DNA from 2 places in the Micromonospora arida genome. Region 2 is predicted to be linked to the other one. Evidence: riboswitches for the same ligand, from Rfam matches in the RefSeq annotation. Region 2 holds a riboswitch; the other holds the start of a gene.

Region 1 (14,808 bases), on a different contig from region 2:
TCCTGCCCAGCCTCTGCCACCGTTCACCCTCCGCACCGCACCTGGTTCGTCCCCGAACCTACTGCCCCGGGCCGCAGGAGCATACCCGGTCAGTAGCGGGTGGCCATCGTCTCCGCTCCGCAAGTTGCCGCCCTACGAGGGAGATGTACATCCGCGGGAATCGTGTTGGCTGATTGGTCAGAGGCATTCAGACGGATGGCTGAACAACGGTGTGACGGCCGTGCTGCTGGCCGGCTCAAGCTGCTCTCGAAGACGTAGAGCCTGTTCGGGCGGCGGAGCCGGGTATTCGAATTCGGATGGTGTTGGCGGGTATGGGCGATTTACGGACGTCGACTGCGGAGCGGGCGTGTCCGAATCCAATGCCGAGCGCCCCAGCACATCCACAAAGGGCCTACCGCGCGAGCGCGGCTGGACCGGCATGGTCCAGCGGCTCGCGGGCGGCTCAGGCGGTGGATCCGAACCTCAGGGCCGGTCGGGCGTAGCAGTGAGGAATGCCGCTATCGCCAGCAGGAGGAGCACGGTGCCGGTGAAGCCGGCGGCCCCGGTGAAGATCCCGGCGACCGGATCTCGCGAGCTCATCCCCGTCAGCAGTCCGGCGGCCGCGCCCACCATGAGGCTGAAGACGATGATCACCGCGAGCCAGAGGGGGCGCGTCGGAGGAGTCATTGCCGATCCGTCCTTTCGTGGCCTCCGGCTGTTCCCGGATGCTTGTCGGGCACCGGTGCACGTCCGTGCCTGTCGAAGGCGAGTGGCGTGCGACGGAGGGGAAGCTGTGGGGGTAGAGTAGCAGTGTTCTAACACGATGCGAATATTCAGGAGGCGGGTCTCAGCGTGTCGACCGCGGAGCTATCCACCCAACTGCGCCGGCTCGTGCGGCTTGTCCAAGAGGACCTACGCACGTCCGGGGCCAGCGACGTCTCGGACGAGCAGGTCGACCAAGCAGCGGTCGGGTGGGTGCTCGGCACTCTGTTCGTGCGGTTCGCGGAGGACAACCGCCTGATCGATCGACAGTCGGCACCTGCGGCTCCGGACCAGCAGCTGCCGTGGCTCCTCTCCCGGTTCGAGTCCTTCGCGGCCGTCGATCCGGGGACCGGGCTGTTTGACCGCAGTCAGAACCCGATCTTCGACCTGCCGGTCTCGGACCAGATGGCCGGCGACCTGGTCGCCTTCTGGAACCGCCCCGACGCGAACGGCGGAATGGCCCACGACCTCGCCACCACGGACTTGAACACCCGCTTCCTAGGCGATCTCTACCAGGTCATCGACGAGAGCGCCAGCAAGCAGTACGCCCTACTGCAGACGCCTGCCTTCGTCACCGAGTTCATCTTGGACCTCACGCTTGAACCTGCCCTTCAGGAGCGTGGGCATGAGGCCCTCCGCCTGATGGATCCGGTCTGCGGGTCGGGGCACTTTGTCCTGGCGGCATTCTCGCGGCTGTTTTCCGTCTGGCAGCGGGCCGCTCCCACGGTTGCTGTCGAGGATCTGGTCGGTCGTGCGCTGCGCTGCGTGCACGGGGTGGATCTCAACCCTCTCGCCGTGGCTATCACCCGGTTCCGCCTGCTCATGGCTGCGGTGCGCGCGTGTGGCGCCACGAAGCTCAGCGAGGTTGCCCGATTCGACTGGCGATTCTCGGTAGCCGTCGCCGATTCGCTGGTCGAGGACCCCTTCGGTGGCGACTTCGACGTGGTGGTAGGCAACCCGCCCTACACCACCGTGCGGGACAAAATCCTTGATGAGGTCTACCGCGCCCGGTACGACGCCTGCGTCGGCAGGTACGCCCTCACGATCCCCTTCTCGCAGAGGCTTTTCCAGTTGGCTCGGCCCGGTGGCCGGGTTGGTCAACTGACATCCAACTCGTTCATGAAGCGCGAGTTCGGTCGAAGGCTCGTCGAGGAGTTCTTCGGGCACCGGGTCGCCCTCACGCACATCATCGACACTTCGGGCGCGTTCATCCCAGGCCACGGCACGCCCACCGTGATATTGATCGGCCGCAACGAGCCGCCTCTTGACGCGGCGCCGGTGCTCACCGTGGCCGGACTGCGCGGCGAGCCGGCCGTCCCGTCCGATCCCGCTCGGGCGCCGGTCTGGCGATCGTTGCTGCGACAGACGGCGCATCCTGGTCGCGCCGACACGTGGTCGGAATCTCGCTACGTCAGCCGAGAGCAACTCCGCTCGTTTCCGCTGACGATTGCGACAAGCGAGGCGGCCGAGGTCCTCGCGGGGATTGCCGCTGCGCCACGTCGGCTGAACGACTATGTGGTGCGAATTGGATACTTCGCCAACACGGGATCGGATGACATCTTCACCGCGCCACGTCACACGTTCGCGACGCTCGGAATTCCTGCTGACGACGCCCTCGTGGGCGTTATCTCCGGCTCCGAGGTCCGGGACTGGAACGCCCAGGCCGACCGCTACGCTTTCTGCCCGTACGATTCATCGGGCGACATCGTCTCGATCGAACAGCATCCCGCGCATCTACGACGGCTGTGGCCATACGGTCTGGTGCTGCGGAACCGCCCATCCGGTTTCGAGGGATCTGCCAATAAGAGCGGAAGGCCTTGGTACGACTGGCATCAGTTCGTCGGTCGGAGGGGCACCCACGACCGGCTGATCACATACTCCTGGGTTGCCACCCACAACCACTTCGCCGCCCTGCACAGGGATGAGGTGCCACTGCACTCCGCGCCGATCATCGAGCTCCCCCCCGACGCGGCACAGCGCCGCACCGACCTGACCGCATGGCTCAACAGTTCCTCGGTCTGCTTCTGGCTAAAGCAGGGCAGCAACAGCAAGGGCAGGCCGGGCCTCGACCAGACTGGCACCGGCGAACACTGGGACACCTTCTACGAGATCGCCGCCACCCGGCTGCGCGAGCTCCCATTGCCCGAGAAGCTGCGCACCACGTACGCCGATGAGTTGGACCGGCTCGCTCGGGAGCTGTCTGAGACCACTCCCGCAGCGGTAGTGCGCCACCAGTCCCCAAGCCGCGAAGGGTTCTCCACGGCTCGTTCCCGTTGGGAAGCTGTCCGCGCCCGCATGGTGGCCCTGCAGGAGGAGTTGGACTGGGAGGTCTATCTCCGGTATGGCGTGACCGAGGACGAGGGCCTGTTGGCCGCTGCCTCCGCCGTTCCACCATTGGCCTTCGGCGAGCGAGCATTCGAGATCGTCATGGCCCGACAGATGGTCGCCGGCGAGCTGGACACTGCTTGGTTTGTGCGGCACGGCGCTCTTCCGACCACCGATCTCCCCGCCCACTGGCCAGCGTCCTACCGTGAGGTGGTCGAGCGGCGCATCGACGCGATGCAGCGGGACAGTCGGCTGCGGACTCTGGAACGGCCGGAGTTCAAACGACGATGGGCCTCCCCCGGCTGGGACGCCATGGCGGCCGGAGCGGTGCGCACCTGGTTGCTCGACAGGTGTGAGACGGCCGAGCTCTGGTACGACAACGCAGACGGCGCAAGGCGTGCCCGACCGCGAACAATCGTGGAGCTAGCCGAGCTGCTGGGCGAGGATCCAGCGTTCGTCCAGGCGGCTGAGCTGTACGCACCAGGCCAACCGCTAGTCGACGTCGTAAGGGACCTGTTCGCGGACGAAGTCGTCCCCCACCTCGCCGCCCTACGTTATCGAGACTCGGGCATCGCAAAGCGCGCTCAGTGGGAGGAGACGTGGCGGCTACAACGGGAACAGGACTTGGGTCTTACTGGGCCGGCCCCGATGCCACCGAAATACAGCAGCGCCGACTTCCTGAAGGTGAGCTACTGGCGGCACCGTGGCAAGTACGACGTGCCTGGCGAACGGTTCGTGTCCTATGCGCGCTCGGGAGGCGCCATCAAGGACGCCATGGTGGGGTGGGCCGGCTGGCCCGTCGAGGACCGGGCAATGGTGCTATCCGACCTCGCGTCAGCCGCACCGACTCGCGAGGACGGCGTTCCGCTGCTCGCCGGCCTGCTGGAGTTGCTGCCGTGGGTGAAGCAATGGTGTAGCGACCAGCAGTACGGGAGCCACCGCACCCTGCTAGACGACTTGATGGTCCGGTGGGATGTCACCGAGGAGGATCTACGCGCTTGGCGTCCCCTGAAATCGAAGCGCGGGCGTCCCCGCAAGCAGAGCTGATCGATGTAGCTCAGTCAGGCCATCTGACCACCAGAACTATCCACATGATGATCCTTCGGGCTCCACCCTACCGGGGCTCTTCACTGACGTACCGGCCCTCGGTACCGATCTGCCCGATCCTGCGGGCGCAGTCGAGCGGGCCAGGTAGATCGTCGTTTCAACGGTCAGCCTGCCTGAGGGCGTCTACCGGTTCGGGGACGGCCCTGCGCCAGTTCCGGCAGGTGCTGACACACGTACGCGCCACCTCCGGCGACGTCTCCCCCACGGCTCTCGACCTACGTTTCAACATCGGCATACTGCTGATCTCCGATGACAAGGCCGCCGAGGCCGCGGACGAGCTGCAACCGCTGCACGACGACCTCTGCGTGGTCTACGGCCCAGACCATGAGCTGACCCGGGAAGTCGCCGACCTGCTTGCCCGGCTCCGACTCGCCGCCGACGGATAGATCCGCCACCGCCGTCTGCTCAGGTCTCCCCCGCGTGTTGTCCGGGGTTGCTCCCGGCTTCGATGATCTCTATGCTTCCTGGGCGTCAAGAGTGGTCAGCGTCAAGCCCCTCGGCTTGCTGACCCGGCAACCGCGCCACCCGCGCACGGTGCCTCCGGGGGAAGACCAGGCCGACCGCAAGCCGCGGCACGGCAAGAGCGGGTGCCTCATGGCACCGGAAAGCGAGTTCATCGTGCCGTTCGACGAACTGGACCTGGCCGCCTTCGCGGTCTGCCTGACCTGCGGGCACCTCCGCGACGGCGCCCCGCGCGAACAGCGGTGCCGCTGCCAGCCACGTACACCGGAGTGGGAGCAGCAGTGGCAGGGCCAGGACATCCCTAGTGACCTCGACCTGTGCCTGTTGTGTGTCCGGGACACGGTGACCACCCGAACCCGGTGGTCGTGGCTGGCCTGCGAAACCTGCCGACACGTCTCGCAGGTCGTCGGCGAGCGGTACGGCCACCGCGCCGCACTGCCGCTGGGCCGGCACTCGCTCATGAACGGCGACGTGGCCCAGCGGCAGACGGCCACGACCACCGAGGTCGCTGCCTCGCTGGTGGCCTCCGCACGGCGTTGTAACGAGCTGCGCGAGTGGCAGCAGGTGGAGTTCGCCCGGCTCGCCGAGCCACTACGCGTGATTGCTTCGAGCCTGCCGCTGGCCGAGTGGCAGCGGCAGTCGCCGCCCTCGCTTGGAGCGAGCGTCGACGCTTTCGACCGCTACGGCGTCATGCCCGTGCCCAACGACCTCAGCAGCCTCCGGCAGGCCCAGACCGAATTCCTGTCCACCGCGCGTTGACCGCCAGTCCAGCCGGCTGCTGTTGGGTATCCGAATCGCCAACAGCGGTCGCGCTGGTCATCGTCCATCGAAGGTCCGGTGATAACCGGCAGCTCGGATGCCGCGCCGTTCGATAGCATCCGGCCATGATGGACGGTGGCGGGCAGTGACGTCGGTGCCCGGTGGCCGAAGCATGACCATCACCAGTGGTTGGCCGGCGCTGACCGTGGCATTGAGCAACAGAGCCTCGCCAGCGAGATTGTTCATTCAGGAGCGGTTCGGCCGCTGGCAGGACCTGCAGGCACGGTATCGGGAATCCGTGGGCTCCCTTGTCGTGCCTGGGAGCCAGGCGAACCCTGGCACCATCGGCTCGGCCTTCGACTGGATGGTGCGCTTCATGGTGCATCCCAGTCCGGATCTGCGCTTGGCACTGCTCGGCGCGCGCACTCCCCCACTCCGGCACGCGGTCCACGAACTGGCACGCACGCTGAATTACTCCCAAAGCGGCGACAGCGTGGGGACCTACCGGTTCACCGGGCCGGGCGCAGGCAGCGAAGCCGACCATCAACTCGTTGCCCGGGCGTGCTGGGCGCTGGCGCTCCTCACCGACCTGTACCGGGTCGATTCCACACCCGGATCCCCGTTGATGGCCCTGGCCCCAAGGTCCATCACCGCCGAGAAGCTCCTTGAGCTCGCCCCACCCGCGGCCCTCGACGAGCTCCAGGCTCTGCGCGCCTTCGCCGAGCGAAGCCTCGTGCCGCCCCTGTCGGCACGGCATGGAGCGTGGGCCCTCGGGCCGACCTTCGCCGGATCATCGCTGATGAACGCCGACGCCGACCTGATCGCCGCAGGTCTGCTGCTCGAACTCAAGACGGGCCTCGGCAGCAAACGCCGCGACGGGACACGGCGGTCATCACTGGAAGCGCCGACCATCATGCAGCTGCTCGGCTACGTACTGCTGGACTTCGCTGACGAGTTCGCCATCGAAGCCGTCGGCGTTTACAACGCCCGCTACGCACACCTGACGACCTGGCGCCTAACCGAACTCCTGGCTGAGTTGGCGGGCCGGCCCGTCGACCTGAAGGAAGAACGTGTCGCCTTCCATCAGCTGCTCCACGGGCGATCGCGTTAGTCCTCGCGTCGGAGACCATCTAGGTAGCCCTGAATGAGGGCGGACGCGTCGCGGAAGTCGAGGTCGAAGAACTCACGGTCCTTGCGCACCCGGTAGGGCGCCAATCGATCGTGCAGCTCGGCCTCCACCGACGGAGCATCCGCGACCACCCACAAAGCGCGCACGCCATACGGGATAACGACGCCTGTCGCCCGATTGATCTCCCTCACCCGCTCCTCGACGGTTCGCTCGGTGTAGCCGATCTTCAGCATCCGAGGCTGCTCGCGAGTCGACAGCACGTAGATGTAGCCAGCTCCTCGTATTTCACGCGGCTGTTCCCCGACGAGTCCGGCCAGATGGACCTGCACGTCCGCGTCAGTCAGGAGCGTGAGCTGCTTCGCAGCTGTGGCATCGTCGCCATCCCTGATCGCGGTGCGTAGGCGACTGAGCGCGTCACCAACTTGTAGGCAGCGCTTACGTCCGGGGCGGCCCAGCTGTTGCCACACGGTGAACCAGTCCCACTGGTCCTGCTTGTGACAGCGCGAGTAGAGCCCCTTGACTTCCGACAGGGCCTCCAGCAGTGACGGGCTGGACTCAATCGGGTCGTTCTGCAGGTAGCTCAGCACGGCCGCTACCGACTGACGTCGTTTCTGCTGAACCTCGGGCTTGACGGGGGCCATCCCGAAGCCCCACTTCTGCACGACCTGCACGCGGTGGTCTTGAACTGGAGATGCCACGACCGCCTCCCCCTCCCGTAGCTGCATGCGCCGTCGGATGCGGCGATCCCGGCCACCTCAGCAGCGGCCGGAATGAGCGGGAAGAGTATCCAACACGACTCGCTGGCCGCCGAGCCGGAGCCCGGACGGAAGGCCGCCCGCCTGCGAAGGAACACACGCGACTACAGGCCGAGAGACCGGAGCGGGCAAGATGACCTCTGCGTGGTCTCCGGCCCTACCCGCGAGGAGGGTCTGGCGATCGCCCACGTGCTGGCCCGCGTCCGGCTCGCCGGGCCGGGGGTGGGTGACAATGGCATCCCTGTTTCACCGCCATGGATCAGCACGACGGATCGCTGGCGGCGGTCGCCCGAGGAGGAGTCCGTGGAGTTGGCACCAGAATCTGATGCCGTCTCTGCGGCCAGCGCCGTTCGCGCGTCAATCGGCTTCGACCAACTGCGCAGGGTCGGGGATGCGCTGTACTGGCTGGAGTCCCGTCCGAGCTCCGGGAGCGGCCCGACCCTCGTGCGGTGGTCGGCAGACGACGGCGCGGCCGACGTAACTCCGTCGAGGTTCGACGTGAGCAGCAGCGTGCACGCCTACGGCGGTGGCACGTACGCCCCAAGCAGCGACGAGGTGTGGTGCGCCGGCGCGAACGGCCTCTACCGGGTAGCCGAAGGCAACGTCAGCCTGATGGCGGAGGACTCGTCGTCGTTCGGTGACCTGACGATCGGCAACGGCGAGCTACTCGCTGTACGGGAGACCGACGACGGTGACGCCCTGGTGGCGGTTCCGCTCGTCGGCGCCCCGGTGATGCGGGTGCTTGCGGAGACGTCGGGATTCTTCGGGGCTCCGCGACCCGGGCCGGGAATGCTGGCCTGGTTGCGGTGGAGTGAGCGGGACATGCCGTGGGACTCGAGCGAGCTGTGGGTGGCGCCCTATGGTGCCGACGGGTTGCTCGGCGATCCGGTGAAGCTCGCAGGCGGGCCGACGGAGTCCGTGGTGGAGCCGCGGTGGGGGCCGGACGCCGCCCTGTACTTCGCGTCGGATCGCAGCGGCTGGTGGAACCTCTATCGCTGGGATGGAGAATCGGTGGAGCCGGTGGCTCCGGTGGCGGCCGAGTGCGCGGCCGAGCCGTGGGAGCTGGGCTACGTCTCTTACGACTTCCTGGCTGATGGCCGGATTGTGATGGTGGTGCAGGAGGGACCGCGCCACCGCCTGGCCGTCGTTGATCGTGCGGGAGCGGTCGTCCCGGTGAAGCTGCCCTACACGTCGATCAAGCCGTACCTCGCGGTGGGCGGCGCGTCGGTGGCCTTGGTGGGATCGTCACCGGAAGTGGCCCCGCAGGTGGCGCTGGTGCACCTGGGCGACGAGCCGCGTGTGGAGGTGTTGGCTCGGGCCGAGCATCCGGGGCTTGACGGGCTGGCGGTGTCGACGCCGGTGGAGCTGCGCATCCTGGTTGAGGGCAGCCGGGAGGTGGTGGCGCTGGTATATCCGCCAACCGGGGCAGCGCCGGACTGGTGTGCGCCCGTCATCGTACGGGCGCACCCGGGTCCGACGGCTTCCAGCCTGGTGCGGCTGGACTGGCAGGCGCAGTTCTTCACCAGCCGCGGGTTCGCTGTCGTCGACGTCGACTACACCGGAAGTACCGGGTACGGGCGGGTATTTCGGCAGGCCCTCTACGGCCGTTGGGGCATCGACGACGTGGTGGACTGCCGTGCTGCCGCCGAATTTCTGCTGACCGAGGGCCGGGCGGTCCCGGAGGCGGTGTTCATCCGTGGAGCCAGCGCAGGCGGGTATACCGCGTTACACGCGGTTGCACAGGACGGTCCGTTCATCGCGGCAACCGCCGTGTCAGCGATCGTCGATCCCGAGCGTTGGGCGGAAACCGTGCCTCGATTCCAGCGCGCACACGCGACCCAGCTGCGCGGTGGCGCCGGGCGAGTTCGTGCAGAGGACATCCGCCGACCCGTCCTGATGATCCACGGCACCGCCGACGACGTAGCGACCGCCGACGACGTGCGGGAACTCGCCGACGAGTTGCAGAATCGGGGCGCGCCGCATGAGCTGATGCTGCTCGACGGTGTTGGGCATTACGTCGCCACCTCGGCTCATGCTGCCCGGGCGTTAGAAGCAGAGCTTGCCCACTACCGCTCGGCGATGGCCGAAATGGCGTCCGGCTGACGGCTACACCACTGCGGACGGTAGCCGGTGCCGCACGTACTCGCCGAGTTCCTGCACTTCCGGCTCGCCCCGGTAGGGATCGAGGTCGACCTGGACGTCGACGATGCGTTGCACGCAGCGGTGGGACAGGGTCGCGGCGGCGTGGTCAACCGCAGTGCGCGCTGTGGCACAGGCTTCGTCGATCCGCCCGGCCGTTGCCAATGACGAGGCGAGGAGCGCGGTGTCGATCGCGAGCCGGCGCACGTGCGACGGACGAAGCCCGGCGAGGGCTGCGCCGAGGTGCCGTTGCGCCTGCCGGGGCTGGCCGAGGTCGTGGAAGCAGTGGGCGAGTTCGTCGGCCAGGTAGGCGGCGGTGAAGTAGCGAATCCACGGCGGCTCCTCGCCCGCCCGGCTACGGGCAAGCTGCCGTTCCGCGACGCCGAGGTGGGCGGCGCAGGCCGCCTCGCGCCCGAGGCGGGCCTGGGCGCGGGCGGCCACGGCGTGCAGCGCCGCCCGCACGGCCGGGGTGGCGTGGGTCTCGCTGCCCGTCAATGCCGCGAGCGCCATCCGTAGCGCGGGCTCGGGGTGGTTGCAATGCAGGGACAAATGAGCGATGTTGACCGCGAGCAGGTATCCGCCGTACACGCGGTCACCGGCGGACTGGGCCAGCCGGAGGGCGCGTAGATAACGGCGTTGGGCCAGACCGTAGGCGCCGGTGTCGACCGCCTGGTACCCGCACAGCTCAAAGAATCCCGCCGCGAGCCCTTGCAGGTGGACACGGACGGCCTCGTTCGCGGGCGAGGCCGCCAGCAGCTGGTTGAGTTCGCCCTCGATGTAGTGCTGCACCTGGGCGTGGACTCGGCCGGCCCCGAAGGTGTGGTCCAGCTCGCGAAACATCGCCAGCGAGGTCTCCGCAGCCTGGATATCTTCTTCCGACACCCACCCCGAACGGGCCGGAGCGTCGACCCTCTGCGTCAGCGAGCCGACTTCAGCGGTCAGCCATTCCAATGCGGCGCGATCGAGGACGCCGGGCTGAAAAGGTACCCGCCTGACCAGCTCGGCGCGTTCGCCAACCTTCGGGTGGTCTGCGGTGCCGCCCGCAGAAGGGCTGGCCGTTCCTGGAATCGTTCGGGTCCTGCGACGCTCTTCCTCGATTAGCGGCCACATCCGCGTGAGAGCGCCGCCAGCCGAGAGTGCCGCGTCGCACGCCTCAGCGAACTTGCGGGATGGGAACCGGTCCGCTGTTTCCACCCGGCGCACCAGGTCCGCGCTGAAGCAGATCATCGCCCCGAGCTTCGCCTGCGACCACTGGGCCGCTTCGCGCAGGCGACGGAGCTCGGCGCCGAAGAAGTGGCGCTGCGACGCGAACGCCTCCAATGCCCGCGGCGTCTGCCCCATGGCGCATCCCTTCGAGTGCGTCGCAGCTACTGCATCCAGGTGCAGAGGCGGCAGAGGTCGACGAACGCTGATGTTACTACGATTTGTCACCGGCAAGAGACGCGGCCATTGCCTAAAGAGGCTGGTCGTGGGCGTTGAGCGGAGAATCGCGCAGGAGCCCGGTGCGGGGATGTACGACAACACCCACCGGTCCTCGTGGCGGGGCAGGACCGGCCGGTAGTGCTAAGGGCCGCCAGCGGGACAAGCTCGCCAGCGTGCCTTGGCTGACCGTGCTCGCGCCGCTGATGCCGCAGGTCACCGCGGCTAACGCTGCACGGGCGACGGAGCCGAGCTTGCTCACTGCCGCTCAGCGGTGGCCGGCGAGGACTCCGCCGCGTCTGTGCCTTTGGTGATCGCTCGGTCCAGGCTCTGAGCCACGCAGTCAAAGCCCGGTGGCCGCTGGCAATTGGCCGAGTATTGGCACTGCGCGGAACGCCTCCGCGTACGTGGCGTTGATCCGCCGGCCGTGCAGCTTCCCGAGCGCCTCGGCCATCGGGCCGAAGTGATCGAGGATCGGTTGGGATGTGTGGGATCGGAGGGCGTCGAGCTTGGTGGGCCATTGGTCACCGACGTCGACGATGATCGGCAGGTCCATTGGGCGACCGTGCTGGTCGAGGTTGTTGTAGCCGTCGCATTGGTAGACCCGCTTTGGGCGCCCGGTGCTGATGACGACGTCGGGCAGGGCGCTGAGGACCGCCTCGGCGCATCGGCGGTGTTCGGGGTGGATGTCGTTCGTCGGGTGGGTGATCAGTACGTCGGGGCGGACTTCCCTCAGCACGGTGGCGACGGTCGAGACAGAGAGCTGGTCCATGAGGTAGAGGTCAGCCCCGAGCAGGCGTGCGCCGACTGTGGCCTCGGCGTCGCGGACTGCATCGTGGTGGGGAACGGCGATGACGGCCGTGCCTCCATCGCGGACCTGGCGGGCGATGGTGCCGCCTGCCCAGAGTTCGGCGTCGTCCGGGTGCGCCATGAGGGTGAGCAGGACGGAGCCGGGCGTCACCACAGGCCCAGTCCCTCAACGATCTCCGCCGGTGCGGGCAGGAGTTGACTCTGCTGGCCGGCGGGAATGACGGGAACGTCCAGCTCGTGGTTGAGGCGGATCATGTCCCGCCATTTGCGGGCCAGGCCGAGCTGTACCCGGACGAGGCGTCCCCGTCCGGTGTCCAGACGGTCGGAGGAAGCCAGGTCGTCAAGGGTGAAGCCGTCGGCGAGGAGGGTGGCGGCGGTCTTGGCACCGATGCCGTGGATGCCCGGGATGTTGTCGGCGGGGTCGCCGGTGAGAGCGCGGAAGTCCGCCCACTGGGCGGGTGTGACCTGGTGGCGGGCGATGACGTCGGCGGGACCGATGTAGCGCTTGCCAGGGTGCATCTTGGTGTTGAGGACGCGGACGCGGTCGGTGACGAGCTGGTAGTAGTCGCGGTCGCGAGACATGATCACAATCTCGCGGGGCTGCAGTGTGATGCGGACGAGTGTGGCGATGACATCGTCGGCTTCGGCGTGGTCGAGTTCGGTCCAGACGATGCCGTGCTGGTCGAGGCCGCGCTTCACGTCGGGCAGGAACTGGATCGGGGCCAGGGCGGCCGGATCGGTGGGCCGTTGGGCCTTGTAGGTGGGGTCGACTTCTTTGCGGTCGCTGCCGCCGTACTGGCCGTCGAACACGACGATGACCTCGGGTTGATCGGTGAGGTCTTCGCGGATGGCGACGCGGAGCAGGGCGAAGAACGCGAATACGCCGGTGAGTAGACGTGTCTTGTCACGAGAGCGGATTTCGGCGGGGAAGCCGAACGTGGCGCCCCAGAGCAGGTTGTGTCCGTCGACGAGCAGGAGCGGACAGGGTTCGGGTGCGGATGGCAGGACAGAGCCGCCCATCAGCTCACCACCTTCAAGAGTTGGTTAGCGACAAGGGCGGGCCAATAGTCCCGCGAGCGGTAGTACGCGGCCCGTGATGCTGCGGCGTAGTTTATCGGGTCGGCCAGCAGGTGCTGGGCGGCGCGCCACAGGCTGTCGGGACGGGACCGGTGCGACACGATGACGCCACCGTCGCCGATCAGGTGGGGCAGGTTCCCGACGTCGTAGGCAACGACCGGAGTGCTGACGGCCATGGCTTCCAGCGCGACGAGGCCGAACGTTTCGGCCCGGGACGGGACGATGACGACGCTGGCGTCGGCGAGCCAGGGCGGGACCTCGTGCCAGGCGAGACCGGGCAGCAGGGTCACGCCGGGTGTCTCTGCGACCAGGGCGCGGCACCTGCGGCGTACCTGTTCCTGGCTGCCAACGGCCAGCTCGAATGGTGCGTCGGCGAGCGCAACCTCGATGGGCCGGTCGAGGACGCTGATCGGTTCGAGCAGTTCAGCGACGCCCTTCTCCGGTCCGAGCCGGGCAAGGACGCGAACGGGACCGCTGGCCCGGAGATCCTCGCGGTAACTGCCAGGTCGGGGCTCGGGCACGGTGAGCAGGGCGTTCGGCACCACGCTCCAACTGCTGCTGTCGTAGCCGCGGACTGCCGCCTCGGTCAGCACCGTGGCCGAGGGCGCGATGATGGCATCAGGGCGACGGGCCAGTGCTGCTTGAAGGTCCACGTCGTGGCCGATGACGTGTGCGGCGAGGACGGTGCGGATGCGGGGGCGGGTCGGCATGATCCGGCCGAGTCCCCACAGGGCGTCGACGTAGACGACGGCGCGTACCTGACGTCGCCGGAACAGCCGCTCGAGCTCCTCGCCGATGGCGGTGGCGGATGCGTCGATCGCCGCGCGCAGGGTGGTGTCATCGCAGGGGAACTGTACGTCGAGGCTGCGCATCCGCTCGATGGGTACGTTGCGGTAGGTCGGTGGCGCCGCCGGGTCGGCGGTCACGATGACGGCTTCAGCGTTGATCTGCTGGAGGCCGACGGCGTGCGCGATGACCGCACGTTCCATCCCGGCCGGGACATCGGGCCGCCAGGAGGCGAGGACGAACGCGATGGTCATGCGGTCCGTACCCGGCTCGGGATAGGCAGGTCCGCGACCGTTGTTTCGGCGGCGAGTGTGGGTTCCCAGGGGAACCAGACCCAGTCGTCGACAGTCCAGATCCACAGATCCGGGTCGAAGACACCCCCAGCGTTGCGGCACAACGCCACGGTGCGCAGGGCTACGTCCGGGCCGAGGTGCACGCCGAGTTCGGGCAGCAGCGTGGCGAAGGTGGCACCCGTGCCGCAGATGTCATCGACGATCAGGACGGTGCCGCCAAGGCTGCGCCTAGCCGGTCGGGTGGTGAGGGGGCTGAGGTCGTAGGTGACGGTGCCCGTCGCTTCGGTGTAGGTGGCGTCGGTGGGGTTGTGCTTGGCGTTGACGTGGTAGCTCGGGATGTGCAGGAGTTCGCTGATGCCCCGTGCTGGGGCGAGGCCGCCGTTGGCGATGCCGATGGTCGCGGTGATCGGCCAGTTCCGCTGCCGGACGGCGTCGGCCAGCACCTCGATCGCCCGCTCGTATGCGTCAAGCTGCATGCGGAGGATCCGTTGGTGGCGGAACGTGCGCGGGCGGGCAGGTGGCTGGTGCGCCGGCGAGATGTTCATGGGGTGCCTTCCCGAGCGCTGAGGGCGAGGTCGGTGGCGCTGCGAAGGGGGTGCAGGCCGCCGATGTTGAGGGCGGTGCTGTCGTTGCGCCAGACTCGGCCGTCGGCGCGGATGACGGTGAAGTTGCCGGCGACGTCGCGGGTACGCAGCCGCATGTTGAGCCGCTCGGGAACGTCCAGTGCGGTGAACAGCGTCAGGGCTTCGTCGTCGCTGAGCAGTTCGTCGGGCAGAGCGGTGCCGGCGCCGATGGGCAGCATCTGCAGGGCGCTGAACCCGCAGGCCCCGAGTCCGGCCGCGAGGTCCACCATCTCTTGCAGGTAGCCAGCGGTACGGCGCATGAGCACGGTCTGGATTTGCACGGGAATGCGCAGAGCGACCGCGGTCTGGATGCCTTCGATGGCTCTGGCGAAGCTCAGCGATCCTCGAATGGCGTCGTGGCGGGCCACGTCGGGGCCGTCGAG
Region 2 (14,808 bases):
GCCCTGGGTAGGCCCCGACGACCTGGCGGATCGCCTCGGCCACCTCCTCGACCGGCCCCCAACCGGCCACCTCGCTCGGGGCCTCCACCCCGGCGTGCCGGCCGGAACGGGCGTTGCGGGTGTCGCCGCCGAGGCCGGGCGGGCTCGACGGTGCGGTGGTGTCGTCACGGTCGGCGGCCCGACGGCGCGACGCCTCCTCACGTCGGGCCAGCCGGGCCAGCGTCTCGTCCAGGTCGCCCCTCACCAGATCACCTCTTCCCGCCACGGCCGGAGCTGGTCGGCTCAGGCCCTCCTGTCCCGGGTAGCGCGGTCCAGCGCGCGGTCCAGGACGACCAGTAGTGCGTCCCGCACCGAGAGCCGGTCGCGGGCATCGAACTGCACCAGGGGCACATGATCACCGATGGCCAGCGCCCAACGGATCTCGCCGAGCTCCAGGGCCAGTCGCCCGTCGAAGGCGTTGACCCCGACGACGAACGGCAGCCCGGCCCGCTCGAAGAAGTCGATGGCCGGGAAGCAGTCGTCCAGCCGGGCGCTGTCCACCACCACCAGCGCGCCGAGCGCTCCCCGGGCCAGGTCGTCCCACATGAAGCCGAACCGGGTCTGCCCCGGCGTGCCGAACAGGTAGAGCTTCAGGCTGCGGTCGATCGTCACGCAGCCGAAATCCATCGCCACCGTGGTGGTGGTCTTGGTGGACCGGGCACCCGGGTCGTCCACGCCGATCCCGGCGGTGGTCATCTCGGCCTCGGTGGTCAGGGGCGCGATCTCGGAGATCGCACCCACGGTGGTGGTCTTGCCCACCCCGAACCCACCGGCCACCAGGATCTTGACCGGGATCGGCGGTGCGGCCGGCTTACCGGTCGGAGGGATCGACCCCGCACCGGACGAGGGCTGGTACGGAGGCGGTGCGGTCGGTGGTGGGCCCGCCCGCCCGACTATCGGCCCGGTGCCCGGGGACATGCCGTAACGGGCGGTGGCGCTGTTCGCGGCGACCCCGCCGAGCGGGGCGACCGGCCATTCAGGAGATCGCACGGAGTCCATCAATCACTCGCAGGATGAGATCGGGGTCGACAGCGTCGTCGCTGTCGGTCACGTGCACGTCCAGGTGCCCGGCGGCCCGTAGGTCGCCGACCAGGACCCGCGTCACGCCGAAGTGCAGTCGGGCGCGGGCCGAGATCTCGGCCACCGAGATCGGCTCGGCGCAGAGCGCGATGATCGTCTGAAGTTCCGGTGCCAGCAGGGCGCCGGGCGGGCCGGCCCACCAGCCGCTGTCCATGCGGACGGTCACCTGGGTCTCCAGCCCGATCGCCGGGTCGGCACCCGCAACCCGCCCGGAGGTGAGCACGAACGGACGGGGACCGGCCGGTTGGTCCCCGTCCGGCTCCGGCTCGGGCAGCGCCGGTGTCGCCGCCGCGCCCACTCCGGCCGAGGGTGACGTGCGCAGGTACGGGCGGATCCGAACCCTCGGGTCCGGATCCGGATCCTCGCCGGCGACGTCGGGGGTCACTGCTGAACGGCGTTCTTCAACTCGACGATCAGCCGCGGGGTCAGGGCGCCACCGGCCCGCCCGGCGAAGAGCGTCATCTCGTACGCGACGGTGCCCAGGTTGGCCGACCGGTCGGCGACCACCCCGAGCACGGAACCGCTGCTGATCGCGCTGATCAGCAGGTAGCCGTCGGCCATGTCGACGATCACCCGGTTCAGGCCGCCGAGGGCGTACCAACTGGCGGCCCCACCGGCGAGGCTGGTCATCCCGGACACGACGGCGGCCAACCGCTCCGCGTTGGACCGATCCTTGATCGCCGACATGGCCATCAGCAGACCGTCCGAGGAGACCGCGATCGCTTCCAGGACCCCGGCGGTGCTGGAGGTGAAGGAGTCCAGCAGCCAGTTGAACGTACGGGCCTCCGGGCTGAGGTCCCCGTTGGCGCTGGGCTGACTCTGGTCGACATTGTCGTGCAGGAAGGGGCTGGTCACCGTGATGATCCTTCTTCGTTCCGGTGGTCGGGGCTGACTTCGCGGAGAGCGCGGGCGACGCCCGCCTCGAACTCGCTGATGAGGTCGCGGACCTCGGCCGGGTCACCGAGGTGGGTGCTGGGCGGTTGGCAGGCCGGGGTGGCGGTGAGGTTCGCTCCCGGCACCCGCCGGCTCAACCGGGGCCGCTCCGGTGCGGCATCGGTCGAGCCACCACCACGCGGCACCGTGGGGCCGGCGCCTCCCGGGGTGCTGGGCAGGTCGACGGTCGTGCCCAAGTCCACCACGGCCGCCCCGGCGCTGGCCGTCGGGTCGCTGGCCGTCCGCGCCGTCGCGCCGTCGAGGCGCGGCGCCACCTGCAGCTCGGCGCGGCGTACACCTGCTTGGAAGGCCTCCACCAGCGCGCGGGCGGCGGCGGGGTCCGCGCCGGTGGCGTCCACCGGCCGGGTCGTCGGGGCGGTGGCGTGCAGCGTGGCCCCGGGAACCCGCTGCCGTACCCGTGGCCCGCCCGGTTTGCCCACCGGTTCGGGGCTCTGGGGTTCGGGAACGGCCTGCTCCGGCTGGCCCCGACCGAACGCGTTCCAGGACGGGCCGGCGTCCAGGCTGCGGGTGGCCCGGCTCAGCAGGTCCGAGTCGAAGCGGGCCGGCACGGCGACGGCCACCCCACTGGGCAGCGCTTCCTGCTCGGGCTTGGGCGTCGTCGTCGTCCGCCGATCCCGATCCGGTACCGCGGCGCGGGCCACGGTGACCCCGGCGCGGTCGGCGCGGCGCAGCACCAGCGACGTCGACGGGATCTCCAGCTGTGCGGTCACCCCTCCGCCGCCGGTGGCGGCCAGTGCGACCTGCCAGCCGTGCCGACGGGCCAACCGGCCCACCACGAAGAGACCGAGCACCTCGGTCGGGGCCAGGTCGAGCCGTTCCCGGCGGGTGAGCCGGGCGTTCTCATCAGCCAGCCGTTGCTCGCTCATGCCGATGCCGTGGTCCACCACGGTGATCCGTGCGCCGAGGCCGGACGTCTCGGCCGCCACCAGCACCCGGGTGTGCGGCGGCGAGAAGACGGTGGCGTTCTCCATCAGCTCGGCCAGCGCCAGGACGAGGTCACCGACCACCGCCGGCGCGGCCGAGACGCCCGCCGGCACCTGCACCTCCACCCGGGTGTAGTCCTCGATCTCACCGAGCGCCAACCGGACCACGTCGGCCAGCGGCACCGGCGCGGTGTGCGCGTCGGCCCCGGCCGAGCCGGAGAGCACCACGAGGCTGCCGGCGTTGCGCCGCAACCGGCTGGAGATGTGGTCGAGTCGGTACAGGTGCTCCAGGCGGCCCGGGTCGGCCTCCTGCTGCTCCAGCCGGTCGATCAGCGCGATCTGCCGACCCACCAGGTTCTGGGTACGTCGTCCGACGTGGCCGAACATCTGCGCCACGTTGCGTCGGCCCGCGACCTGCCGCTCGACCAGTTGCGCCGCGGTGTTCTGCACCCGGTCGAAGGCCCGCGCCAGGTCGCCGATCTCGTCGTTGGCGCGGATGTCCACCGGCTCCAGCCGGACCGCTTGAGGTCTCTCCGCCTCGTCGTCGGTGACCCGGACCAGCTCCGCCTCGGCGACCCGGGCGACCCGGTCGGCCGAGCGGGTGAGTCGGGTCAGCGGTCGGGCCACCGTCCGCGCCACCGCCACGCTGAGCAGCACCACCAGCGTCAGGATCAACGCCGCCGCGGCACCGACCAGGTACGCGGCGGTCAGCGCGCGCCGCTGCTCGGCCGTCACCTCGGCGAGCACGTCGGCGACCAGCTTCTTCTCGACGAACTGACCGAGCCGGATCATCGTGCGGACGGCCGGGAAGAGCGCCTCCAACGACACGTCGCGGACCGCGGCCGCCGGGTCCCGGGCGCTCCTGACCAGGAAGTCGGGGCTGGTACGCGCGGCCACGGCGGCGTCGTTGAGCTGGGCCACAGTGAGCTGCTCGGGCGTGATCAGGCTGCGGTAGCGCGAGTTGTCGACCATGAGCGCGGCGATGCACGCCACATACCCGGCAGTGGTGTCCGGGGTGCCGATCGCCTTGACCAGCAGGCTCAGGGTGGCGCAGGCGCCCAGGCCCTCGTCGGCGCGGAGCAGCCCGTCGAGGGCGAGCACCTGCCGGCCCGCCCGTGTGTCGGTGTCCACTCCGACCACCAGCCGCAGTGACTCGATGATCCCCTTGTTGACCGGGCCGAACGCGTCTATCACCTGACCCGGGTTGGCGGCCCGGGCCAGGACGGCCGTGCGCAGGTCGATGAGGCCGGACACGCCGTCGAGGGCGCGGTCGACCTGGTCGGTCAGCGCGTCGCTCCGCGCCGCCCGGAGGTCGGCCACCCGGTCGTCCACGTCGGCGGACTTGAGGACCAGCTCACTGCGTTCGACCCGGCCGAGCAGGAAACCGACGGAGAGGATGCGCTCCTGCTGGAGGTCCTGGACCAGGCTGCCGACCCGGCTGGCGAGCCGGACCCGTTCGGCGGTGTCGCCGGCCCGCTGTGCCGCGGTGACCCGGTCGAGCATCACCGGCACGGCCAGGCCGACCATGCTGAGGAGCGGAATCACCACGAGCAGCGCGAGCTTGCCGCGGATCCGGAGCCTACCGAGCAGCATCGAACGCCCCCCACTGTGCGGTCTCCGGGTCACGGGCCGCACCGACCGGTTGCAGCGCACGCTGCTCGTCGGCCGGCGGCTGCCACGGGTCGCGGTGTGGTGGGGTGTCGGGACTCTCCGCGTGGGTCGCGGCCAGGGCGGCCCGACGCTGGGCCCGGCGAGCGGCGGCGACCAGCAACGCGGCCAGCCAGCCCAACAGCAGGACGGCGACGACACCGGCCCCGGCGGTCAGCCAGCGGTCCCGGTCGAGCCGGTCGATGCGCTCGGCCAGCACCGCGTCCAGTTCGGTGAGGATGACCGGCTGAAGTTGGCGGGCGGAGCGGTGCGAGTTGAGCGCTGCGGCACTCAACTGGCCGGGGTTGACCACGCCGGTTTCCTTGCCCGGCAGGGAGTACGCGGAAAGCGCCTCCACCGAGCGCTGGTAGGTGTCCAGCGGGGTCAGAACGTTGGCACCGAGGTCGGTGCTCTCGGACCCGTCCACGGCCGAGCGAAGGTTGTCGACGAGATCGGTGGCGGGGGCCAGGGCGGACACCCGCAGGCCGGTCAGCTCCAGCAGGCCGCGCGGTTGCTCGGCGGCCGGCCGGCGGGAGACCAGCGTGGCCAGGTCGGCCAGCCGGCCGGCGGCCACCACCGCCTCGGGCAATTCCTGGCCGGCGCTGTCCTGGAGGAAGAAGGAGTCGGCCTCGGGGTCACGGACCAGCCCGGAGCTCTCCCGAACCTTCCGGTGCAGGGCCAGCAGCAGGTCGGAGACCTCGCCGTAAGCGGTGTAGGCGGCCTCGGGGTCGGCGGCACTCCGGCCGCGCAGCGCCTCCAGCTTGGCCCGTACGCCGGCCCAGCGTTCCTGGCTGAGCAGCTCCCCGCCGATGCGGGCGTCCACCTCGGCGGCCTTTTCGACCGCCTCGTTCAACGCCTCCCGGGCGACGGGGCGACCGTTGACCGCGTTGGACTGGGCCTCCACGAGGGCGTCGGTGACCGCCGCCAGAGCGGTGAGGTACTGCACGCCGAGCCGTTCCCTGGCGGCGAGGTCCCGATCGTCGGTGACCTGCCGCCAGTTCGACGTGACGAGCAGGCCCAACGGTGCCAGCAGTGCTCCGATGAGCAGCAGGGGCAGCAGCCGGCCCAGCGTGGACGGCCGTCGACGGGCCCGCGGCGCGGGGACTGTCATGTGTGTCTCCTCCGGCGTGGGGCGCTGATCGGCGCGGCGTCGGGCTGGCCGACAAGTCCCGTGCACCGGACCGGAAAACTAATCGAACCCCCGCCTGGGCAGACCCAACTCGCTTAGTCAGGTTCGCGTCACTTCGAGCCATGTCACCATTTGTCCGCGTCATCGGCACGCTCCGTGTCAGCTGTGGGTGTGACATGGAGGGATCGAGGTGGATATCCGCGGAAGATCGGAATTCACAGGATCCGAACTCAACTCACTGTGCCGCGTCGATCGATGCGCGCTCGCACCCCACCGCGCACCGATCGGGGCAACCGGACGGACGTACGGCGGATCTCAGCCAACGCTCAGGCTGCGGGCCGTACCGTGTGCCGCATGACATCGCCGTCGCCGGCCGCGTGGTTCCGGCGTGCCCTTCCCACCCGCCGCCGGGCGATCGCCGCCGCGGTGGTCGTCGTGCTGTTGGCCGCCGCCGTGACCTGGGCGGTGTGGCCACAGGGACCGGGCGTACGTACCGAGAGCGCGATGCTCACCGTCCGCTCCGGACCGTCCGGTGACCAACCGGTGAACCTGGACACCACCCTCTACCTGCCGGACGACGCCTCGTCCGGTCGGAAGGTGCCGGCGGTGCTGCTGGCGCACGGGTTCGGCGGCACGAAGGAGTCGGTGCGCTCCGACGCGGAGGAGTTCGCCGGGCGCGGCTACGCGGTGCTCACCTGGACCGCGCGGGGTTTCGGCCGCAGCGGCGGTGAGATCCACCTGGACAACCCGGACTACGAGGTACGCGACGCTGAGCGGCTGCTGGACTGGCTGGCCGCGCGGCCGGAGGTGCGCACCGACGCCCCCGGCGACCCGAAGGTCGGTGTGGTCGGCGGCTCGTACGGCGGTGGGTTGGCGTTGCTGTTGGCCGCCCAGGACCGTCGGGTCGACGCGATCGTGCCCATGATCACGTGGAACGACCTGTCCCGCGCGTTCCTGCCGGAGAGCACCGGCGGAGCGCCGACCGAGGGTGTGTTCAAGAAGGGTTGGGCCGGCCTCTTCTTCGGCGGGGGCGGCAACGTGGGCTCCGGCCCGGCCGGGCTCTCCGGCGCGACCGCCGCCCAGCCGCAGGGCGCACCGGAGTCGGCCGGCCCGCCCAGCCCCGGGCCAGGTGCCGGCCCCGGCACCGGTCCCGGTGGCGCCCCGGCCGGTGCCGCCGACCCGTCCTGCGGCCGGTTCGCCGCCGACGTCTGCGCCGCGTACCTCCGGATCGCCACGACCGGTCGCGCCGACCAGGCCGCCGTGGACCTGCTGCGCCGCTCCAGCCCGGCCGGTGTGCTGGACCGGATCAAGGCCCCCACCCTGCTGGTGCAGGGCGAGGCGGACACCCTCTTCCCGCTCGGTGAGGCGGATGCGAACGCGCGCGGCATCGCCGCCACCGGCACCCCGGTACGGGTCGCCTGGTTCACCGGCGGGCACGACGGTGGCAGTGGACCCCGCTCGGACTCCGACCGCGTGAAGTTCCTGACCGTCCAGTGGCTCGACCACTACGTCAAGGGCGAGGGAGACGCGCCCGGCGACGACTTCACCTGGTCGCGGATCGCCGGCTTCGACGCGCTCGACCGGGGTCTCGTCGCCACCGGTTTCCGCCGCGCCGACTACCCGGGCCTCACCGGCAACGCCCGGCGGGAGGTGACGGTCGCCGGCCCGGCACAGCCGATCGCGAACCCGCCGAACGGCAACCCGGCTGCCATCTCCTCGATCCCGTTCGCCGGCGGGCTCGCCTCGCTGCTGGACGGCGTGGCCGGTGACGTGCCCGGCCAGCACGCCCGGTTCGAGTCCACCCCGCTGACCGAGGCCGTGGACGTGGCCGGTGCGCCCACCGTCACCCTGCGGGCCGCGTCGCCGACCGGCGAGGCGGTGCTCTTCGTCAAGCTCTACGACGTCGACCCGGACGGCGCGGCCACCCTGCCGAACGGCCTGGTCGCCCCGATCCGGCTCACCGGCCTACCGCAGCGGGTGCAGGACGCCCGCCCGGTCACCGTGACGCTGCCCGGGATCGTCCGCCGGGTGGAGGCCGGGCACCGGCTGCGGCTGGTGGTGGCCACCTCCGACCAGGCGTACACCACGCCGGCCGCGCCGACTGTCTACACGGTGGCCGCGGACGGTGCGGTCAGCCTGCCCACGGTCAGCGGTGAGCCGATCCCCACCGCGGCGACGATCTGGCGCTGGGTGCTCGCCGGCCTGCTCGCCGCCATCGTGATCGGGCTCGTCGTGGTCGTCGCCCTGGTCCGCCGCCGGCATCGCCGCCAGGACCGGTCGGTGCACCCGGAGTACGCGGACACCCCGCTGGCCGTGCGCGCGCTGCGCAAGGAGTACGCGGACGGCTTCGTCGCCGTGTCGAACGTGGACTTCGAGGTGCACCCCGGTCAGGTCGTGGGTCTGCTCGGGCCGAACGGTGCCGGCAAGACCACCACTCTGCGGGTGCTGATGGGGCTGACCCAGCCGACCGCCGGGGAGATCTACGTCTTCGGTCGTCGGCTGGTGCCCGGCTCGCCGGTGCTGTCCCGGATCGGGGCGCTGGTGGAGGGGCCGGGCTTCCTGCCGCACCTGTCGGGTCTGGACAACCTGAAGGCGTACTGGCGGGCCACCGGGCGACCGTGGGAGGACGCACAGTTCGACGCGGCGCTGGAGATCGCCGGGTTGGGTGACTCGGTGCACCGGAGGATCAAGAACTACAGCCACGGGATGCGCCAGCGGCTCGCCATCGCCCAGGCCATGCTCGGTCTCCCCGAACTGCTGGTGTTGGACGAGCCGACCGACGGGCTCGACCCGCCGCAGATCGCCGAGATGCGCCGGGTGCTCCAGCGGTACGCCACGGACGGCCGGGCGGTGCTGGTCTCCAGTCACCTGCTGGCCGAGGTGGAGCAGACGTGCACGCACGCGGTGGTGGTGAACAAGGGCCGGATCGTGGCGTCCGGGCCGGTGGAGGAGATCGTGGGCGAGTCGCCGAGCGTGCTCTTCGACGTCACCGACCCGGTGGCGGCGCGGGCGGTGCTGGACCGGCTGCACGGGGTCCGCGTGCTGCCGGAGAGCGACGGCCAACTGGTGGTCGACACCAACGGCACGGCCCGCAGCGAGGTGGTGGCGGAGCTGGTGCGCGCCGGCATCGGGGTGGACCGGGTGGTGCCTCGGCGGCGCCTGGAGGACGCGTTCCTCGCCCTGGTGGGCGAGAATTCTCGGGGAAGCGGTGACCGGTGATGGTTGTTACTGACGCGGGTGAGGCCCGTGGCTACCGGCCGTCGGCCACCATGCCGTTCGTGGCGGAGTTCCGTCGGCAGGCGTCCCGGCGGCGGACCCAGTTGGCGCTCGGGTTCATGGTGTTGCTGCCGCTGATCATCCTGATCGCGTTCCAGTTCGACTCGGGCGGCGACGACGACAACGGTCGCAACGAGTTCGCCAGCCTGGTCGAGCTGGCCACCTCGGGCGGGCTCAACTTCACCCTGTTCTCGATCTTCGTGTCGGCGTCGTTCCTGTTGGTGGTGGTCGTCGCACTGTTCTGCGGCGACACGGTGGCCAGCGAGGCGAGCTGGGGCAGCCTGCGGTATCTGCTGGCGATCCCGGTGCCCCGGGCGCGGTTGTTGACGGTGAAGCTGGTGGTCGCGCTCGCGTACTCGGGACTGGCCCTGATCCTGTTGGCCGGCACCGCGTTGCTGGCCGGCACCCTGCGCTACGGCTGGTCGCCGCTGCGCAGCACTGTCGCCGCCGAGCTGGAACCCACCGAGGGGCTGCTCCGGTTGCTGGCCGTGCTGGGCTACCTGGCGGTCGTCCTGCTGGTGGTGGCCGGCCTGGCGTTCCTGCTGTCGGTGATCACGGACGCCGCGCTGGGCGCGGTGGGTGGTGCGGTTCTGCTCTGGATCCTGTCCAGCATCCTGGACCAGATCACCGCCCTGGGCGCGCTGCGCGACTTCCTGCCCACCCACTTCAGCACCGCCTGGCTGGGTCTGCTGTCGACCCCGGTGCAGACCGACGATGTGGTGCGCGGCTGCATCTCGGCGATCAGTTACGCGACGCTGTTCTGGGGGTTGGCGTTCTGGCGCTTCACCCGCAAGGACATCACGTCGTAGCCTTCTTCCAGGCGCTGACGCCGATCCGGCCGGTGTTGCCGAGGTCGATCGGCCCGTCCGGGTCGACCTCGTCGGCCGGCTGTCCGGCGGCGGGCGCCACCGTCAGGAACTCGCCGTTGGTGGCCACCACTGTCGAGTCGGTGACCAGGTTGCGCCAGAGCACCACTGCGGTGGCCCGCTCCCCGGCGGCGAGGGTGACCTGCCGGGGTGGCTGGTCGAAGCCCGAGGTGATCTCCTTGGCACCGTTGACCACCCGCAGCATGATCGGCTCGCGGGCTTCGTCGAACACGTGCAGCACCGGGTACCCGTCGAGCTGGTAGGGGCGCTCGCCGCAGTTGACCAACTCCAGGCCGAGGGCGCGCAGGCCCATCGCGGCGTCCCCGCCGGTCGACCGGATCCGAACGCCGCTCGTCGGGCACTCGGCCGGCGGCTCGGTGCTGGCGGTCGGGTCTGCTTGCGCCCTCGAAACGGGGGGTGGCTGGCTCGGATCTCCGGACTGGCCGCGATGGTCGAGAGTGCAGCCGCCGAGCACGAGCGTCATCGCGACCGTCGCGGTGATGCGTCGCGGTGCTGCCGTGTCACGGAAGATCATCCGTTGATCCTCGCCCACCTGCCCAGCACGCCGCCGCCCGGCCCCGGCCCCGGCGGCTCTTCCTGCGCCACCCGAACTGGTGGAGAACCTCTCCTGCTGTGCCTTTGGAGCTGAATCGTTTGCGACATCACCGGGGGAGGGTGCGGGCGTCCTCGTTCACACCGTTTTCGCGAGGGATTATCCCACCAGCAAGGAACTTATGATTTTCGATGGCTTCATGCCTCAGGATCGACGAGACCCATTCGCTCTCTTCGATGGAGGTGCCATGAACGTCTCTCGGCTCGGCGGGCCGACCCTGTCCCTGTTCCGCATCGTGATCGGCCTGCTCTTCACGTTGCACGGCCTGTCCTCGGTATTCGGGTTGTTCGGCGGCAACCCGATGACTGGCAAGGCGGTGCCGTTCGGCACCTGGCCGGGCTGGTGGGCCGCCCTGATCCAGCTGGTCTGCGGCGTACTGGTGCTGGTCGGGCTCTTCGCCCGACCCGCCGCGCTGCTCGCCTCCGGCTCGATGGCGTATGCCTACTTCGTGGTGCACCAGCCGGATGCTCTGCTGCCGCTGCACAACGGAGGCGAGCGGGCGGCGCTCTTCTGCTGGGCGTTCCTGCTGGTCGCGGCTCTCGGCCCGGGTGCCTGGGCACTCGACACGCTGCTCGCCCGGCGTCGCACCGACGCCCCCTCGGCATCGGCTTCGGCGGCCGAGCCCGACGCGGTGTCCGTCTGACCACACTCGAACCACGCGTCGCCGAAGCCTCGACGAGGCGGCTTCGGCGACGCGCCCGGTCGGGGCCGGTCGATGTGTCCAGGCCCGGGGTCGGTCGACACTCCCGGTCGGGGCCGATTGATGTGTCCCGGCCCGGGGTCGGTCGACACTCCCGGTCGGGGCCGATTGATGTGTCCCGGCCCGAGGTCGGTCGACACTCCCGGTCAGGGTCGGCCGTTGCGCCGGGGCCCGGGGTCGGCACTCCCGGTCAGGGCTGGCCGATGCGCCCGGGCCCGAGCCCGGTCGACACTCCCGGGCGCGGCGCTGCCTCTTCGCTGATGTCGTAGACGATTCAGCTCCAAAGCGAGCGTCGGTGGCAGGCCCCAGCCGAGGGTGACGTGCCGCCGGCGGACCGGTTAGCGCGGCCACGCGGGCCGCAGCCGGCGGGCGGGGGTGAGGCGGGATCAGGCCTGCGGGCGGGGTGAGGCGGGGTCAGGCCTGCGGGCGCTGGGTGAGGACCGCGTCCAGTAGGCCGGGGTAGAGCTTGTCCAGCTCGTCCCGGCGGAGCCGGACCAGCCGGCTGGTGCCGGCGGCCCGGGTCCGGGTCAACCCAGCCTCGCGCAGCACCTTGAGGTGGTGGCTACGGGTCGCCTTGGAGACACCGAAGTCGAAACTGCCGCAGGCGGACTCGCCGCCCTCGGCGAGCGCCCGGACGATCTGTAGCCGCACGTCGTCGGCGAGTGCGGCCAACACGCTGGTGACCGGTACGGCGGTCAGGTCGGGCTCGTGCGGCTCCATGTGACCAGTGTAACCCTTGTTCGACAACTATCGAACAACACCCTATGGTCGGTGTCGTTGGTTCGACGATACTCGAACATTGGAGTTGCCGATGCGATCCCGCGCCACCGCGTACCCACTGGTCGCCGTGCTCGGCTGGGGCGTGATGTTCCCGATCCTGGCCAGCGCCCTCGACCGGGTCGACCCGCTCAACCTGACCACCGCGCGCTACCTGCTGGCCGCCGTCGTCCTGGTCGCCATCCTGCTGCTCCGCGAGGGTGCCGGCGCGCTGCGGCACGGTGGCCGGGCGCTGGAGGTGGTGGTGCTCGGAGTGGTCGGCTTCGCCGGCTTCAACCTGCTCACCAACCTGGCGCTCGAACACGCCGCCCCGCAGCAGATCTCCCTCTTCGTGGCCACCACTCCGGTGATCACCCAGCTGGTCCGCTGGGCCCGCGACGGCGTCCGCCCGAAGCCGCTCCTGCTGGGCCTCTCCCTGGTGGCGCTCCTCGGCGTCGGTCTGGTCATCACGCGCGGCAGTCTGGCCGGGCTCGGCCAGTTCGGCCTCGGCGGGCTCATGATGATCGGCGCGGTGCTGGGCTGGGGCATCTACACGCACGGCGCCAGCCGGTTCGGCGAGTGGTCGCCGCTGCGCTTCACCACCCTGACCGCGCTCGCCGGTACGGCCGCGATGCTCGTCCTGAGCATCGGCGCCGACGCCGTCGGCTGGCAGCACGCGCCGGCCGCCGCCGACCTCGTGGCGGTCGCCCCGCAACTGGCGTACGCCGTGCTGGTGGGTGCCGTGATCGCGGTCCTGGCCTGGAACACCGGCGTGCAGCGACTCGGTGCCGCCAACGCCGCGCTGTTCATGAACCTGGTCCCGGTGACCACGTTCGCGGTGCAGATCGCCCGCGGCTACCGCCCGCAGCCCGTCGAACTGGTCGGGGCCGCCATCACGATCGCCGCCCTGATCGCCGCGAACCTCGCCGCCCGGCCCCGGGCCACGGCGCTGCCCCGGCCGAGCGCGGTGACGGACCCGATTGCGGTGACCGACCCCGAAGCGGTGAGTTCCCGCTGACCCAATAGCTGGGATCTGCGGTAGCAACGACCGACAGCGTTGTCCTAGACTCGACGGCACAACTGAATACCTCATCCAGAGGGGCTGAGGGATACGGCCCGACGACGCCCCGGCAACCACCCTGCGCGCTCACCGCTGAGCGACCCGCGGGGCAGGTGCCAATTCCGTCCCCGCCGCACGGTGCGATGCGGGGAAAGATGAGAGGACCCTCGACATGACGTCGACGCTCGTCGCCTCCGGCATCGACACCTCTGCCAGCCCCGCCCGCGCCCTGGTCTGCCGTGCCTGTTCGGCCCGCTACCCGCTCGCCGCCCAGCACGCCTGTTACGAGTGTTTCGGCCCGCTGGAAGTCGACTACGACACCGCAGCACTGGCCACCGTCACCCGCGAGCAGATCGAGGCCGGCCCGAACAACATCTGGCGGTACGCCGCCCTGCTCCCCGCCGGCCAGGACCCGGCCAGCCGGGTCACCCTCGACCCCGGGCTGACCCCACTGGTGGCGGCCCCGAACCTCGCCGCCGAGCTGGGCATCACCGCGCCGCTCTGGGTCAAGGACGACAGCGCCAACCCCACCCACTCGTTCAAGGACCGGGTCGTCTCGGTGGCGCTCACCGCCGCCAAGGCGCTCGGGTTCAGCCGGTTCGCCTGCGCGTCGACCGGCAACCTGGCCAACTCGGTGGCCGCCCACGCCGCCCGCGCCGGGGTGCCCTCGGTGGTCTTCATCCCCAGCGACCTGGAGCAGGGCAAGGTCATCACCACCGCCGTCTACGGCGGCGAACTGGTCGCCATCGACGGTTCGTACGACGATGTCAACCGGCTCTGCGGCGAGCTGGTGGAGACCGACGAATTCGAGGACACCGCGTTCGTCAACGTGAACGTCCGGCCGTACTACGCGGAGGGCTCCAAGACCCTCGGCTACGAGGTGGCCGAGCAGCTCGGCTGGCGGATCCCGGCGCAGGTGGTCATCCCGATGGCCAGCGGCGAGCTGCTCACCAAGATTGACAAGGCGTTCTCCGAGCTGGTGGAGATCGGCCTGGTCGAGGCGCCCGCCGACGGCTGGAAGGTCTTCGGCGCGCAGTCCGCCGGCTGCAACCCGATCGCCGTCGCCCTGCACGCCGAGACCGACACGATCGTCCCGGTCAAGCCCACCGGCATCGCCAAGTCGCTCAACATCGGCGACCCGGCGGCCGGCCTCTATGCCCTGGAGGCGGTCCGCCGCACCGGCGGCTGGATGGAGTACGCCGACGACGACGAGATCCGCGCGGGCATTCGCGACCTGGCCCGTACCACCGGGGTCTTCGCCGAGACCGCGGGTGGGGTCACCGTGGCCGTGCTGCGCAAGCTGGTCGAGTCCGGTCGGCTCGATCCGACGGCCGAGACCGTCGCGTTCAACACAGGCGAGGGTCTGAAGACCATCGACGCGGTGGCCGGCCAGGTCGGGCCGACCCACCACATCAAGCCCTCGCTGCGCGCCGCCCGCGACGCCGGCCTCCTCGGCTGACGGACTCGCTCGGACCGGGGGCGAGTCGATCAGTCGGTAACTGGGTTTTCGCTGTGAGTGTGGAAAACCCGCCGCTACGGACTTGACGGCAGGAACCGGACGGCGCAAGATGCTCCGTGCGGGAGGGCATTTCGCCGAAGACTTTTGAAGTTCTTGCGACCCAACGCCGGAGGCGTTGTGCGAGTGTCCCTCCCGACCACGTTCGATCGGGCCAGCGATTTAATCGCTGGCCCGATCGCTTTCCCGGGTGCACCCTCAGCGGCATGAGCATCACGATCGCGTCGTTCGACGGCGCCGACCGGACGT

The links. A riboswitch is a leader RNA that binds a small molecule or an ion and turns the genes downstream of it on or off. The one in region 2 is predicted to bind S-adenosylmethionine.
Region 1: linked by a shared signal. The riboswitch ahead of ACFYP0_RS14830 (hypothetical protein) and the one ahead of thrC (threonine synthase) in region 2 are both predicted to bind S-adenosylmethionine.

Annotation. Positions count from the first base shown of each region.
Region 1 covers NZ_JBIALC010000004.1:112,021-126,828, reverse strand. The annotation lists gene pglW (BREX system serine/threonine kinase PglW) at 1-20, opposite strand, end outside; gene ACFYP0_RS14845 (hypothetical protein) at 463-666, opposite strand; gene pglX (BREX-2 system adenine-specific DNA-methyltransferase PglX) at 832-4,113, shown strand; gene ACFYP0_RS14835 (hypothetical protein) at 4,335-4,559, shown strand; SAM riboswitch class IV at 4,643-4,763, shown strand; gene ACFYP0_RS14830 (hypothetical protein) at 4,768-5,394, shown strand; gene ACFYP0_RS14825 (hypothetical protein) at 5,567-6,505, shown strand; gene ACFYP0_RS14820 (GIY-YIG nuclease family protein) at 6,502-7,194, opposite strand; gene ACFYP0_RS14815 (S9 family peptidase) at 7,468-9,381, shown strand; gene ACFYP0_RS14810 (helix-turn-helix domain-containing protein) at 9,385-10,758, opposite strand; gene ACFYP0_RS14805 (PIG-L deacetylase family protein) at 11,180-11,767, opposite strand; gene ACFYP0_RS14800 (5'-3' exonuclease) at 11,794-12,666, opposite strand; gene ACFYP0_RS14795 (glycosyltransferase family 4 protein) at 12,666-13,763, opposite strand; gene ACFYP0_RS14790 (phosphoribosyltransferase) at 13,760-14,278, opposite strand; gene ACFYP0_RS14785 (radical SAM protein) at 14,344-14,808, opposite strand, start outside.
Region 2 covers NZ_JBIALC010000006.1:256,239-271,046, reverse strand. The annotation lists gene ACFYP0_RS20090 (hypothetical protein) at 1-244, opposite strand, end outside; gene ACFYP0_RS20085 (GTP-binding protein) at 283-1,038, opposite strand; gene ACFYP0_RS20080 (DUF742 domain-containing protein) at 1,016-1,504, opposite strand; gene ACFYP0_RS20075 (roadblock/LC7 domain-containing protein) at 1,501-1,974, opposite strand; gene ACFYP0_RS20070 (sensor histidine kinase) at 1,971-4,589, opposite strand; gene ACFYP0_RS20065 (hypothetical protein) at 4,576-5,754, opposite strand; gene ACFYP0_RS20060 (alpha/beta fold hydrolase) at 6,127-8,991, shown strand; gene ACFYP0_RS20055 (ABC transporter permease) at 8,991-9,857, shown strand; gene ACFYP0_RS20050 (DUF4232 domain-containing protein) at 9,847-10,449, opposite strand; gene ACFYP0_RS20045 (DoxX family protein) at 10,715-11,170, shown strand; gene ACFYP0_RS20040 (ArsR/SmtB family transcription factor) at 11,642-11,947, opposite strand; gene ACFYP0_RS20035 (DMT family transporter) at 12,039-13,001, shown strand; SAM riboswitch class I at 13,070-13,205, shown strand; gene thrC (threonine synthase) at 13,216-14,502, shown strand; gene ACFYP0_RS20025 (GNAT family N-acetyltransferase) at 14,766-14,808, shown strand, end outside.